3 regions of the Pseudomonas tolaasii NCPPB 2192 genome follow, and region 2 is predicted to be linked to each of the others. Evidence: predicted binding sites of a transcription regulator. Region 2 holds the regulator's gene; each other region holds the start of a gene.
The links. Region 2 encodes FliA, which starts transcription of late flagellar genes. Its sites were predicted from a motif close to CTAAAGTTTNNNNNNNNNNNGCCGNTAA; they were not measured.
Positions count from the first base shown of each region.

Region 1: the regulator FliA is predicted to act here: its motif matches at 2,362-2,389, upstream of ATI14_RS12970 (flagellar protein MotY).
Region 3: the regulator FliA is predicted to act here: its motif matches at 2,071-2,098, upstream of ATI14_RS07425 (methyl-accepting chemotaxis protein).

Region 1 is NZ_PHHD01000001.1:2,810,603-2,815,510, forward strand. It holds gene ATI14_RS12955 (peroxiredoxin) at 1-389, shown strand, start outside; gene rnt (ribonuclease T) at 582-1,253, opposite strand; gene pyrC (dihydroorotase) at 1,250-2,296, opposite strand; gene ATI14_RS12970 (flagellar protein MotY) at 2,453-3,361, shown strand; gene ATI14_RS12975 (argininosuccinate synthase) at 3,491-4,708, shown strand.
Region 2 is NZ_PHHD01000001.1:3,564,206-3,569,113, reverse strand. It holds gene ATI14_RS16605 (chemotaxis protein CheA) at 1-1,575, opposite strand, end outside; gene ATI14_RS16600 (protein phosphatase CheZ) at 1,587-2,375, opposite strand; gene ATI14_RS16595 (chemotaxis response regulator CheY) at 2,394-2,768, opposite strand; gene fliA (RNA polymerase sigma factor FliA) at 2,937-3,677, opposite strand; gene fleN (flagellar synthesis regulator FleN) at 3,674-4,507, opposite strand; gene flhF (flagellar biosynthesis GTPase FlhF) at 4,612-4,908, opposite strand, start outside.
Region 3 is NZ_PHHD01000001.1:1,580,545-1,585,452, forward strand. It holds gene ATI14_RS07410 (TonB-dependent siderophore receptor) at 1-385, opposite strand, end outside; gene ATI14_RS07415 (FecR domain-containing protein) at 472-1,428, opposite strand; gene ATI14_RS07420 (sigma-70 family RNA polymerase sigma factor) at 1,418-1,933, opposite strand; gene ATI14_RS07425 (methyl-accepting chemotaxis protein) at 2,213-4,093, shown strand; gene ATI14_RS07430 (SRPBCC family protein) at 4,133-4,591, opposite strand; gene ATI14_RS07435 (amino acid adenylation domain-containing protein) at 4,612-4,908, opposite strand, start outside.

The DNA.
Region 1 (4,908 bases), 750 kb from region 2:
TGGTAGCCGTTTCCATCGACTCCCATTTCACCCACAACGCCTGGCGCAACACGGCCATCAACGATGGCGGCATTGGCAAAGTCAAATACACCATGGCTGCCGACATGAAGCACGACATCGCCAAGGCCTACGACGTTGAGTCCGAAGGCGGCGTGGCTTTCCGTGGCGCGTTCCTGATCGATGACAAGGGCGTTGTTCGCTCCCAGATCATCAACGACCTGCCACTGGGTCGTAACATGGAAGAGCTGATCCGTTTGGTTGACGCGCTGCAATTCCACGAAGAGCACGGCGAAGTCTGCCCTGCCAACTGGAAGAAAGGCGACAAAGGCATGAACGCTTCGCCAGAAGGTGTTGCGGCTTACCTGACCGAGAACGCTGGCAAGCTGTAAGCCAGATTCGCGGGACAAAAAAACCGGCCTGTGAGGGCCGGTTTTTTTTGTGGCGAGCGGGCTTGCCCCGCGTTGGGCTGCGAAGCGGCCCTATAACCAGGCACCGCGGTTTTCCTGAATCAATCGCGGTGGCTTTATTGGGGCTGCTTCGCAGCCCAACGCAGGGCAAGCCTGCTCGCCACAGGAAGCCGGTCAGTCGTTGAAGTCTTCCCAACCGCCCATGTCTTTCCAGCGATTGACGATGCCGCAGAACAACTCGGCAGTCTTCTCGGTGTCGTAGCGCGCCGAGTGAGCCTCACGACCGTCAAAGTCGATACCGGCAGCCTGGCAGGCTTTCGCCAGCACGGTCTGGCCATACGCCAGGCCGGCGAGGGTGGCGGTGTCGAAACTGGAGAACGGGTGGAACGGGTTGCGCTTCATGTCCAGCCGCGCCACGGCGGCGTTCAGGAAGCCCAGGTCGAAGCTGCTGTTGTGGCCCACCAGGATCGCCCGTTTGCAGCCGTTGGCCTTCAACGCCTTGCGCACGCCACGGAAGATGTCGGTCAGCGCCGCCTCTTCGCTCACAGCCATGCGCAGCGGATGATCGAGCTTGATCCCGGTGAACTCCAAAGCGGCGGCTTCGATGTTCGCACCTTCGAACGGCTCGACGCGGAAGAAGTGGGTATGTTCCGGGAACACAAAGCCCTGTTCGTCCATGCCGATGGTGGTCGCGGCAATTTCCAGCAGCGCGTCGGTGGCGCTGTTGAAACCACCGGTTTCTACGTCGATGACAACCGGCAGATAGCCGCGAAACCGCTCGGCCATCGGGTGACGGGAGCCGCCACCACTGTGCTCGTGTTCGTCATCGTAATGGTCTTCACTCACTTGCTTTCCTCCAGCAGGCGCCAGCGCAGTGTCTCACCGGCGCGCAGCGGGATAACAGTCAACTCGCCAAACGGCAGGCTGGCCGGGGCGGTCCAGTCTTCACGAACCAGGGTGATGCGGTCGGTGTTCGCCGGCAGGCCATAGAAGCGCGGGCCGTTGAGGCTGGCGAAACCTTCGAGCTTGTCCAGGGCGTTGCGCTGCTCAAACGCTTCGGCGTACAGCTCGATGGCGGCATACGCGGTGTAGCAGCCGGCACAGCCGCACGCCGCTTCCTTGGCGTGCTGGGCGTGAGGCGCCGAGTCGGTGCCGAGGAAGAACTTCGGGCTGCCGCTGGTGGCGGCGTCCAGCAAGGCCACCTGGTGGGTGTTGCGCTTGAGGATCGGCAGGCAATAGAAGTGCGGCCGAATCCCGCCCACCAGCATGTGGTTGCGGTTGTAAAGCAGATGGTGCGCGGTGATGGTCGCACCAACGTTGGCCGAAGCTTCGTTGACGAACTGCACGGCGTCAGCCGTGGTGATGTGCTCAAACACCACTTTCAGGGTCGGGAACAGCTCGACCACACGGCGCATGTGCTCATCGATGAAGATCTTTTCACGGTCGAACACATCGACGTCGCCACGGGTGACTTCGCCGTGGATCAACAGCGGCATGCCGACTTCGGCCATGGCTTCGATGGCGGGCAGGATCTTGTCGATGCTGGTCACGCCGGAATCGGAGTTGGTGGTCGCGCCTGCCGGGTACAGCTTGGCGGCGTACACGAAGCCGCTGGCCTTGGCCTCACGAATTTCTTCGGGCTGGGTGCGATCGGTCAGGTAGAGCACCATCAACGGTTCGAAGCGGCTGCCGGCCGGGCGCGCAGCGAGGATGCGCTGGCGATAGGCGTCGGCTTGCTCGGCATTCCGCACCGGAGGTACCAGGTTAGGCATGATGATGGCGCGGCCAAACGTGCGCGCTACATCGGCCACAGTTTGGGGTAACGCAGCACCATCGCGAAGATGAATGTGCCAGTCGTCGGGACGCAGCAGGGTCAGGCGGTCGGACATTGGGGATTCCAGGCGGGTCAATCTGGTGGGAATGCTACCGGAAAAGACTCTTGCAGGCACTCGCTATCAAGTTTTGCTGCACGCGTCCGATATCCCTGGGTATGCCTTAACGACGTATGACGCTTTGAAGTGTTGTAGAAACCAGTGGAGCCTCCCGTGCGCCAGCATTATCTAGCCCTGCTCAGTGTGTTCGCCAGCCTGCCTGCGATGGCCCTCACGTTTCAGACACGTCTGGAAAATATTGAGTGGAAGGTAGAAGGCGACCCGTTCGAGTGCCGTCTGACCCAGCCGATCACCGATTTCGGCTCGGGTGAGTTCGTGCGCCGCGCGGGCGAGCAGGCCACATTTCGTCTCAAAGCCTATAGCGGCGCACTGGGCGCGGGTTCAGCGACACTGTTGGCCGCCGCAGCACCCTGGCAGCCGGGCCGAGGTGATATCAACCTCGGTGCCGTGCGCGTGGGCAGCGGCGATGTGCTGTTCAACAGCTCTCAGGCCCAGGCCGGGCGGCTGTTCACCGGCTTGCTCGAAGGCCGCAGCCCCACCGTGCGGCATTACGGGCGTGAAGGCGGTTACTCGGAAATTCGCCTGCTGCCGGTCAAATTCACCAAGGCCTATAACGACTATCAGCTCTGTACGGCCAAACTGCTGCCGATGAACTACGACCAGGTCAAACAGACCGAAGTCGGGTTCCCCGGTGGTGGCATCGAGCTGGACGCGGCGGCCAAGAAGAAGCTGGACGTGGTTCTGGCGTTCCTGAAGGCCGACCCCACAGTCAACCACATCGAGTTAAACGGCCATTCCGACAACAGCGGCAACCGCCTGACCAACCGTGATGTCTCGCGCCGTCGTGCGCTGGCTGTCTCGGACTACTTCAAGGCCAACGGCATTCCCGAGTCGCAGATCACCCTGCGCTTTCACGGTGAAAGCTACCCGCTGGCGCCCAATACCAATGCCGCCAACCGGGCACGCAACCGTCGCGTAAACATCCAGCTTGAACGGGTGGCTGCCCCCGAGAAGCCGGCACCGCAAGCCGCTGCACCCGGCAACGCGGCGCACACGACATAAAGTGCGACCACCGGTCGCGCACTCGACAGAATCTGTCGCTTTATCTTCATTTGCTGTCGCGCCCCTGTAATTCCATGGTTTTGGCCGGTAGAATCGACGCCTTTCCGTACAACCCCGTGGAGTGATGGCATGGCCGACGTAAACAAGGTCGTTCTCGCGTATTCCGGCGGCCTGGACACTTCGGTGATCCTCAAGTGGCTGCAGGATACGTATAACTGTGAAGTGGTGACCTTCACCGCTGACCTGGGTCAGGGCGAAGAGGTCGAACCTGCACGTGCCAAGGCGCAAGCCATGGGCGTGAAAGAGATCTACATTGACGACCTGCGCGAAGAGTTCGTCCGCGATTTCGTCTATCCGATGTTTCGCGCCAACACTGTCTACGAAGGCGAGTACCTGCTGGGTACCTCCATCGCACGTCCGCTGATCGCCAAGCGCCTGATCGAAATCGCCAACGAAACCGGCGCCGACGCCATTTCCCATGGCGCCACCGGCAAGGGCAACGACCAGGTGCGTTTCGAACTGGGTGCCTACGCCCTCAAGCCAGGCGTGAAAGTGATTGCCCCTTGGCGTGAATGGGACCTGCTGTCCCGTGAAAAGCTGATGGACTACGCTGAAAAGCATGCCATCCCGATCGAGCGTCATGGCAAGAAGAAGTCTCCGTACTCGATGGACGCCAACTTGCTGCACATCTCCTATGAAGGCGGCGTGCTGGAAGACACCTGGACCGAGCACGAAGAAGACATGTGGAAGTGGACCGTCTCCCCGGAGAACGCTCCAGACAAGCCACAGTACCTGGAACTGACCTACCGCAACGGCGACATCGTCGCGCTGGACGGCGTCGAAATGACCCCGGCCACCGTGCTGGCGACCCTGAACCGTGTCGGTGGCGAACACGGTATCGGTCGTCTCGACATCGTTGAGAACCGTTACGTGGGCATGAAGTCCCGTGGCTGCTACGAAACCCCGGGCGGCACCATCATGCTGCGCGCTCACCGCGCCATTGAGTCCATCACCCTGGACCGCGAAGTGGCTCACCTCAAAGACGAGCTGATGCCCAAGTACGCCAGCCTGATCTACACCGGCTACTGGTGGAGCCCTGAGCGTCTGATGCTGCAACAGATGATCGACGCGTCCCAGGTCCATGTGAACGGCGTTGTGCGCTTGAAGCTGTACAAGGGCAATGTGATCGTGGTCGGCCGCAAATCCGACGAGTCGCTGTTCGACGCCAACATCGCCACTTTTGAAGAAGACGGCGGCGCCTACAACCAGGCGGACGCGGCAGGCTTCATCAAGTTGAACGCCCTGCGTATGCGCATTGCGGCTAACAAGGGTCGCAAGCTGTTCTGATTGGTTTTTGTCGTGAGAAATGGCCCCTTGTTCAAGGGGCCATTTTTTTTGCCTGTGTATAACGAAGTAGCCGGTCATTCTCGATGTTTAATCGTGTTTGCCTGGTGTTTATGTTTGTTGTGTTTAAAAGTTGTGATCCGGGTTTTGCTGCGCCTTTGTTTTTACAGGGAAGAATGATTTTTTAACACCTGAGCAGGAAC
Region 2 (4,908 bases):
GGCGGCGTCCTTGTCCATCACGCCGCGCTTGACCGCAATGTTGCGCAGAATCGTCGGGTCCATGCCTTTGCCGTCATCGGTGATCGACAGCAGGATATGGTCGCCTTCTTGCTCCGCCGCCAGAATCACCTTGCCGTTGCGCGACTTGCCTGCGGCTTCGCGCTCTTCCGGGGTTTCCACGCCGTGGTCGACGGCGTTGCGCACCAAGTGGACCAGCGGGTCGGCCAGGGCCTCGACCAGGTTTTTGTCGAGGTCGGTTTCTTCGCCCACCAGCTCCAGGTTGATCTCTTTCTTGAGCTGACGCGCCAGGTCGCGAACCAAGCGCGGGAAGCGGCCGAAGACTTTCTTGATCGGCTGCATCCGCGTTTTCATCACGGCGGTTTGCAGGTCGGCGGTGACCACATCCAGGTTCGACACGGCCTTTTGCATGGCCTCGTCGCCGCTGTTCAGGCCCAGGCGCACCAGGCGGTTACGTACCAGTACCAGCTCGCCGACCATGTTCATGATGTCGTCCAGGCGCGCGGTATCCACCCGCACGGTGGTTTCGGCTTCACTGACGGGTTTCTCGGCCACCGGTGCCGGAGCAGCACGCGCGGGAGCCGGGGCAGCCGCCGCTGCCGGAGCAGGCTTGGCGGCGGGCGCGGCGGCTTTGGCGGCCACCGGTGCCGCCGTGGCGACGGCGGCCGGTGCCACTTCGCTGAACTTGCCTTTGCCGTGCAGCTCGTCGAGCAGGGCTTCGAACTCGTGGTCGGTGATCAGCCCGTCGCCGGCAGGCTCCGGGCTTGCAGCCGGCGCGGCGCCAGTGGCAGCAGTGGCAGCGACTTCCGGCAAGGCTTCGGCAGCAAAAGTGCCTTTGCCGTGCAATTGGTCGAGCAGCGCTTCGAATTCGTCGTCGGTAATGTCGGTGTTGGCGTTGGTCGCTGGCGCTTCAGGCGCGGCGGCAGGTGCCACGGCGTCAGCGGCGAACTGGCCTTTGCCGTGCAACTGGTCGAGCAGGGATTCGAACTCTGCGTCGGTGATGTCTTCGCTGGCGGGTTCGGCAACCGGTGCCCGCGGCGCCTCGGCTTCGGCCTTGACCGCGCTGAGGGAGTTGAGCAGCTGTTCGAACTCACTGTCCGTCACATCCGGCTCGGCTTGCACCACAGGCTCGGGTGCCGCAACGACAACCGGCGCCGCCGATGGGTCGGCAGGTTCGGCCAGGCGCGCCAGGGCAGCCAGCAGTTCCGGGGTGGCAGCGGTGATCGGGGCACGTTCGCGAACTTCGCTGAACATGCCGTTGACTGCATCCAGTGCTTCGAGAATCACGTCCATCAATTCCGAATCAACGTGGCGTTCACCCTTGCGCAGGATGTCGAACACGTTCTCGGCGATGTGGCAGCACTCCACCAGCTCATGGAGCTGGAGGAAGCCGGCGCCCCCTTTTACAGTGTGAAAACCGCGAAAAATTGCATTGAGCAGGTTCGCATCATCCGGTCGGCTTTCCAGCTCGACCAGTTGCTCGGACAGTTGCTCTAAAATTTCGCCGGCCTCTACAAGGAAATCCTGAAGGATTTCTTCATCGGCGCCGAAGCTCATGTGGGTGCTCCTTAGAAGCCTAAACTGGACAACAAATCGTCTACGTCGTCTTGCCCGGATACAACGTCTTCACGTTTATCGGCATGAATCTGCGGACCTTCACCCTTGGCGAGATGTTTTTTTGGATCTTTTTCCGAGAGGATCGCCGCGCGGTCATGTTCGATACCGGCAAAACGATCGACCTGGCCAGCCATGAGCACCAGTTTGAGCAAATTGCTTTCCACTTCGGTGACCAGTTGGGTCACGCGCTTGATCACCTGGCCGGTGAGGTCCTGGTAATCCTGAGCCAGCAGAATGTCGTTGAGGTTGCTGGAAACCGTGCGGTTTTCCTGCTCGCTGCGCGACAGAAAGCTGTCGACCCGACGCGCCAGCTCACGAAACTCTTCGGCGCCCACTTCGCGACGCATGAAGCGGCTCCAGTCGTGGCTCAGGGCCTGGGCTTCGTTGGCCATGCCGTTGACCAGCGGCGTGGCGTTTTCCACCAGGTCCATGGTGCGGTTGGCCGCCGCCTCGGTCAGCCTGACCACATAGGACAGGCGTTCGGTGGCATCGGTGATCTGCGAGATCTCTTCGGCCTGGGGCATGTGCGGGTCAATCTGGAAATTGACGATCGCACTGTGCAGCTCGCGCGTGAGCTTGCCCACTTCCTGATACAGGCCGCGGTCACGGGTCTGGTTGAGCTCATGGATCAACTGCACCGCGTCGCCGAACTGGCCTTTTTCAAGGCTGTCGACCAACTGATGCGCATGCTTTTTCAGGGTCGACTCAAAGTCTCCCTGCGACGTTTCTTTATGCTCCATAGCTCCCCCGTGATGACATCAGCCGTGGATGCGTTCGAAGATTTTTTCAATCTTCTCTTTCAAGGCCAATGCGGTGAATGGCTTGACCACGTAACCGTTTACCCCGGCCTGGGCGGCTTCGATGATCTGTTCACGCTTGGCTTCGGCGGTCACCATCAGCACGGGCAGGCTGCGCAGTTTTTCATCCGCGCGCACGTGGCGCAGCAAGTCGATACCGGTCATGCCCGGCATGTTCCAGTCGGTTACCAGAAAGTCGATGCTTCCGCTGTTGAGGATCGGGATAGCCGTCAGGCCGTCATCCGCCTCGACCGTGTTGGTGAACCCAAGGTCACGCAACAGGTTTTTTATGATCCGCCGCATCGTTGAGAAGTCATCAACGATGAGGATTTTCATGTTCTTGTCCAATTCGACCTCCAAGCAGTCTTAAACGCGCCCAGCACCTGGACGCGCCATTTCAATCAACAGGCGTTACACAAAAAGGACTGCCCAGGGCACCACGGAACTGATCCGCGAAAACATGAAGCCTTCGCGGTAGCGTCTGCAGTGTCCCCACACTGCCTGTCAGCGCGCGCGCCACTCTCCCAATCGCCCCCGCAAGCGGGCTGCGCACTGGCTGTGCAGCTGGCTGACACGCGACTCGCTGACCCCCAGGACCTCACCGATTTCCTTGAGGTTCAGCTCTTCGTCGTAGTACAGCGCCAACACCAGTCGCTCACGCTCCGGCAAATTGGCAATCGCCTCCGCCAACGCCCCCTGGAAACGTTCGTCTTCCAGGTCACGCGACGGTTCGAGATGTGCACTCGCGCCGTCCTCGTGCAGCCCTTCGTGTTCGCCGTCCTGCAACAGGTCGTCGAAACTGAACAGGCGGCTGCCCAAGGTATCGTTCAAAATCCCGTAGTAATCGTCGAGACTCAATTGGAGTTCGGCCGCAACTTCATGATCTTTAGCGTCACGACCGGTTTTTGCTTCAATTGCGCGAATGGCGTCACTGACCATTCGCGTGTTGCGGTGTACCGAACGCGGCGCCCAATCCCCTTTACGCACCTCATCGAGCATCGCGCCACGGATGCGGATGCCCGCATACGTCTCGAAACTCGCACCCTTGCTCGCGTCGTATTTGGTCGACACTTCGAGCAGGCCGATCATGCCGGCCTGGATCAGGTCTTCCACCTGCACGCTGGCGGGCAGGCGTGCCAGCAAGTGATAGGCAATGCGCTTGACCAGAGGCGCATAACGCTCGATCAATTCGCCCTGGCTGTCACGGGCCGACTTTTTGTAAAGGTTGTAGCCGCTGGATGTCATAGCACCGGTCCTGCGCTCGTCTGATGCACCAAACGCTCGACGAAAAACTCCAGATGCCCCCGCGGGTTGGCAGGCAACGGCCAGGTATCGACCTTCTGGGCAATGGCCTTGAACGCCAGTGCGCACTTCGAACGAGGGAACGCTTCATAGACCGCACGCTGCTTTTGCACGGCCTTGCGCACACACTCGTCATACGGAACTGCGCCGACGTATTGTAAGGCGACATCGAGGAAGCGATCCGTGACCTTGGTCAACTTGGCGAACAGGTTGCGCCCTTCCTGCGGGCTCTGGGCCATGTTGGCCAGCACGCGGAAGCGGTTCATGCCGTAGTCACGGTTAAGCAGTTTGATCAGGGCGTAGGCGTCGGTGATCGAAGTGGGTTCATCGCAGACCACCAACAGCACCTCCTGCGCCGCGCGCACGAAGCTGACCACGGACTCGCCGATCCCGGCGGCGGTGTCGATCACCAGCACGTCGAGGTTGTCGCCGATGTCGCTGAAAGCCTGAATCAGGCCGGCATGTTGCGCCGGGCTCAGGTGCACCATGCTCTGGGTGCCCGAGGCTGCCGGCACGATGCGAATGCCGCCGGGGCCTTGCAGCAGCACATCGCGCAGCTCACAGCGGCCTTCAATCACATCGGCGAGGGTGTGTTTGGGTGTCAGCCCGAGCAAAACGTCGACATTTGCCAACCCCAGGTCAGCATCCAGCAGCATGACGCGACGGCCAAGCTCTGCCAGGGCCAGGGACAAATTCACTGACACGTTAGTTTTCCCGACGCCACCTTTGCCGCCGGTCACCGCGATCACCTGTACGGGATGCATGCTGCCCATTTTATTTCTTTACCTTGTCTTGCTTAGACGCAGGCTACATGGCTTGGCCGCGTGAATCGCTTGCAGACCATCGATGTAGATACTTTTCACGGTGTTCACTGCCCTCAACCGACCCGTTTTGCCGGGTTGTGGTAGAGGTCCGCGAACATGTCAGCCATCGCTTCCTCGCTAGGCTCTTCTTGCATTTGCACACTGACGGCACGGCTGACCAACTGATGACGGCGCGGCAGATGCAGATCATCCGGAATCCGCGGGCCGTCGGTCAGGTAAGCAACCGGTAATTCATGGCTGATCGCCAGGCTCAACACTTCACCCAGGCTCGCGGTTTCATCGAGCTTGGTCAGGATGCAACCGGCCAGGCCGCAACGCTTGTAGCTGTGGTACGCAGCGGTAAGAACCTG
Region 3 (4,908 bases), 2.0 Mb from region 2:
GCGTCAATGTGCTGCCTTCCTGCTGCGTCTGCAGAATAAAGCTCACACCGTCCTGAGAATCCGCCTGCAACCCGGAGCCGGCAAGCACACGATTCAAGCCCTGCTGAGCCGAATACTCACCCTGCAACCCGGCCGATTCTCGCCCCCGAGTTTGCTCAGGCGTGCTCGAAAGGGTGATGCCCGCCTGGCGAGCAAACTGATTGAGTACATCACTCAGCGGTCCGGCAGGAATGTCGTAACGCTGGTTGACCCGCTCAGCGCCAGCTTGTGCAGCCATGCCGATGATCGGCACAGCGCCCATGCCCACAACGGTCGACAGTAACGCCGCTCGTATGGCTTTAGCTAAAAGAGGGTGGGAAGGGTCGTGAAAAAAACGCACAGTCATGATCAGGGTCCGTTGAGGCCGGTGAAGGCAGATTGAAGGGCTTACTGTCTAAGCCGGACTCACGGAAAAAAGCCGCCAAAAAACTATCAGGCCAGGCGCTCCAGGCTCGCCCACCATCGTGTTCGGTAGCGCACTCGAACGGGCAGTGTCTGGGCAAGCACCGCCAATAGCTTGTCTGTGTCATCGAGACGGAAAACTCCGGATAACTGCAAGTGCGCGACATCCGCAGCACAGCCCAGGTAGCCATGGCGATACCGTCCCACTTCTGAAAGGAAATCATCGAGACGCATGCTCCGTGTCACAATCAGGCCATCGGCCCAGGCAGCCATATCCATTGTGGGGGAGCGCGCAAGAATGGCCCGGTTCTGCTGCACGCGATAACTTTCTCCTGCGTGAACGTGAGTCGGCAGCCCATCTGCCCCTTTGGGCGAGTCAATGGCCACATTGCCGCTGACCACCGTCAAGCGTGTGCAGTCACTGTCCTGGCGTACCGCAAAGCGCCCATCGAGACCTTCGAGCAAGCCATGCGAGGTTTCGACCAGCAACGGCGCCGACGAAGCCGCGCCGCAGCTCACCAGGATTTCGCCACGAACCAGCGTGATAAGGCGTTGCTGCGGATTGAAGTTCAGATCCACCGCCGTGTCGGTGTTGAGTTGCAGGCGAGTGCCATCGGGCAGTTGCACACTTCGCCGCTCGCCTGTCGCTGTCGCCAGGTCGGACGTCCAGCGTTGCCAGCCAGTCAGGTCGCGGCTCACCCAGGCCGCCGACCCCACGAGTACGGCGCCAGACAACATCTTCAGTGCCTGTCGACGGCCCAAGCCCTTTGCGCCGTTCTCCAATGTCGCCTGCGCCCCTGGAATGGTCGCCAGCTGGCTGCTCAGTTCCTGCTGAAGCGCCTGCACGCGTTGCCACGCCAGCTCATGTTCATCGTGGGTCGCGCGCCAGTGTTCGCATTGCTCATGCAGGCGAACGTTGGCGCGGTTATTTCGCAGGCGCAGGGTCCAGCTGATGGCCTGCCTGACCACCGACGCGTCAGGTCTCATAACGCACTACGTAACAATGATAGAGCGCGTCCGCGACGTACCTTTCTACCGACCGCAACGACACCCCCATCTGCTGTGCGATCTGTCTGTAAGTCAGCCCATCGCACTGGGCCAGCAGAAACGCCTTACGTACCTTCGGCTTGAGCCCGTCCAACAGACGGGAGACTTCCTCCAGAAGCTCAAGCACCAACGCACGCGCTTCGGCACTGGGCGCCAATGCCTCCGGCAGGTGGGCGATTGATTCGAGATAAGCGCGCTCGATTTCCTCGCGGCGCCAGTGATCAATTACCAGGCCTCGGGCGATGGTGCGCAGGAAAGCGCGCGGGGCCTTGAGTTCAAAGCGTTCGGTTTTCTGCAGGAGGCGTACGAAGGTGTCTTGCGCCAGGTCTGCGGCATCGGCGGCATTGCCCAAGCGGCTGCGCAGCCAGGTGTCGAGCCAGTTGTGATGGGTGCAGTAAAGCGTCTGCACAACACGGTTACACGGGATGTACTCGGAAGACGACATTCAAACGGGCCCGGCCAAACGCCACAAATGATAATTAGTCGCATTGTCTGGAAGGCTGATAAATTTTGCAACTCTGAACCGCTGCTGCTACCACTGGTCGTCTTCCTACGTAAAAACTAGATGCATCTCACAAATTTCTAAGATTTGTCGAAGCTTGGCCGAAAGCCTGATGAGCCATGCGTGCACCGAAATAGAGCGGCCTACAGAGCCTGCCTATCCCGTTACATGGAATGTTCCACTCGGCACGCTCATCCCCCTTTGGCAAAAGAAGTCGATGAAATGAATCTTAAGTTCAGTCATAAAATTCTGTTGGCCGCGTCAGGCGTCGTGGTTTTGGCCTTCGCGTTGTTCACGCTCTATAACGATTACCTGCAGCGCAGCACCATCACGCAAAACCTGGAGTCGTCCATTCAACAGTCCGGTGAGCTGACCGCCAGTAGCGTGCAGAACTGGCTCAGCGGTCGAATCCTGGTGCTCGAAAGCCTGGCGCAGAACGTCGCCCATCAAGGCAGCAACGCTGACCTTCCCGGTTTGGTTGACCAGCCTGCCTTCACCTCGAACTTCCAGTTCACCTATGTCGGCCAAACCAACGGTGTGTTTACGCAACGCCCCGACGCCAAGATGCCGGACGGCTACGATCCACGGCAGCGTCCTTGGTACAAACAAGCCGTCGCCGCCGATAAAACCATGCTGACCCCCCCTTACATGGCGGCCGTAGGCGGGCAGATCGTGACGATCGCTCTGCCGGTCAAAAAGAACGGAGAGTTGTTGGGTGTCGTCGGTGGGGACCTGAGCCTGCAAACCCTGGTGAAGATCATCAATTCGGTGGATTTTGGCGGTATCGGCCATGCGTTTCTGGTCAGCGCCGATGGCCAGGTCATCGTCAGCCCTGACCAGGATCAGGTGATGAAAAACCTCAAGGACATCTACCCGAATACCCCTGTGCGCATCGAAAAGGTCAGTCAGGAAGTCGTCTTGAACGGTAAGGACCGTATTCTTTCGTTTACCCCGGTCAGCGGTTTGCCAGGTGCGGATTGGTACATCGGCCTGTCAGTCGATAAAGACAAAGCCTACGCGCCACTTGGCAAATTCCGTACCTCGGCGTTGATTGCGATGTTGATCGCGGTGGTCGCAATTGCGGTGCTGTTGAGTCTGTTGATTCAAGTGCTGCTGCGCCCGCTTACCACCATGGGCGTCGCCATGCAGGACATTGCCCAGGGCGAAGGTGATCTGACTCGTCGTCTGGATGTCACCAGCAAGGACGAGTTTGGAGAAGTGGGCAGCGCCTTTAACCAGTTTGTTGAGCGTATCCACGCGTCCATTGCTGAGGTGTCCTCGGCGACTCGCCAGGTTCACGACCTGTCGCAGCGCGTCATGGCCTCCTCCAACGCCTCAATCATCGGCTCGGACGAGCAAAGCGCGCGCACCAACAGTGTGGCTGCCGCGATCAACGAACTGGGGGCCGCCACTCAGGAAATTGCGCGTAACGCGGCGGATGCTTCGCAACACGCCAGTGGTGCCAGCGAGCAGGCCGATGGCGGCCGCAAAGTGGTGGAGCAAACCATTCTGGCGATGTCGGAACTTTCGCAAAAAATCAGTTTGTCTTGCACGCAGATCGAAACGCTCAACGCAAGCACCGACAACATTGGTCACATCCTGGACGTGATCAAAGGCATCTCCCAGCAAACCAATTTGCTCGCACTCAACGCCGCCATCGAGGCCGCGCGTGCCGGGGAAGCCGGGCGCGGGTTCGCTGTGGTCGCCGATGAAGTGCGTAACCTGGCCCACCGCACCCAGGAATCCGCCGAAGAGATCCACAAGATGATCACCTCGCTTCAAGTGGGCTCCCGTGAAGCTGTGACCACCATGAACGCCAGCCAGACCTCCAGCGAAGAAAGCGTTGAAGTCGCCAACCAGGCCGGTGCGCGGCTGGTCAGCGTGACGCAGCGAATTGTCGAAATCGATGGCATGAACCAGTCGGTCGCCGCCGCCACCGAGGAGCAGACGGCCGTGGTGGAAACCCTCAATGTGGACATCAACCAGATCAACCTGCTGAACCAGCAGGGTGTGGCCAACCTCAACGAAACGCTCAAGGACTGTGATGCACTGTCCCAGCAAGCCAGCCGTTTGAAGCAGTTGGTCGACAGCTTCAAAATCTGACCTGCCGTGTGCAGGAGCGAGGCCTCTCGCTCCTGCTGATCAGCCGAGCATCTGGCGAGCGTTTTCCAGCGCTGCGTCGATAAAACCCTGGGCAAACCTTTCAAATTCCGCCTGCGACGTTGCGACGGGTTCGCCAACGAGTGTCCAGGTCGCCCTCGAGCGGTTCGCATCAACCGCCTGCACACTCATTGCGGCCCACAGTCGGGCGATCCCCAGGGTGTTGTAGAGCGTGGTCCACGTCATGTACATGGCCTCGTCATCCCGGCTATTGAGTTGCTCGACAACGCAATGGCCATCGCGGAAAAACTTCTTGCGCAGTGCGCCGACGCCGGCGCCGGTCATTTCGATGTGCGAAAGGGCAGGAATGAAGGCATCGAAGCCGGCGAAATTGCCAACCAACTGCCAAAGGCAAGTGGCTTCACAGTCGACTTCAATCGACGCCACCAAAGGTGCGCCCTGCGGGTTCCGGATTAATGTGTCTGGTTGCAACAGTTTCATGTGGAGGTCCTGAAAACAGGTCAGAGAAAGTCGATGGCCTTGAGGTGGTCGCAGCCTTTGCGCAGCAGAGCCGGGCTCTTTTGCGGGTATTGCTCACCCATCGCGGCTACACCCTGGCGTGCGTTTTCGTGGCAGATCATTGAGGTGTCGCTGAAGTCTTCCGCGAGTTCATCCAGGTAAAACCCCAGCACGCCAAACAGCGCGTTGTCAGGCCCGACGGCCCGCAACGCTTGCTGCCACTGCGCAATGCTGACGCGTTCAAAGCGGTGGCCCGCCTGATGAAATGCATCCAGGTAGTCATCCCAACTCAAGGGTTG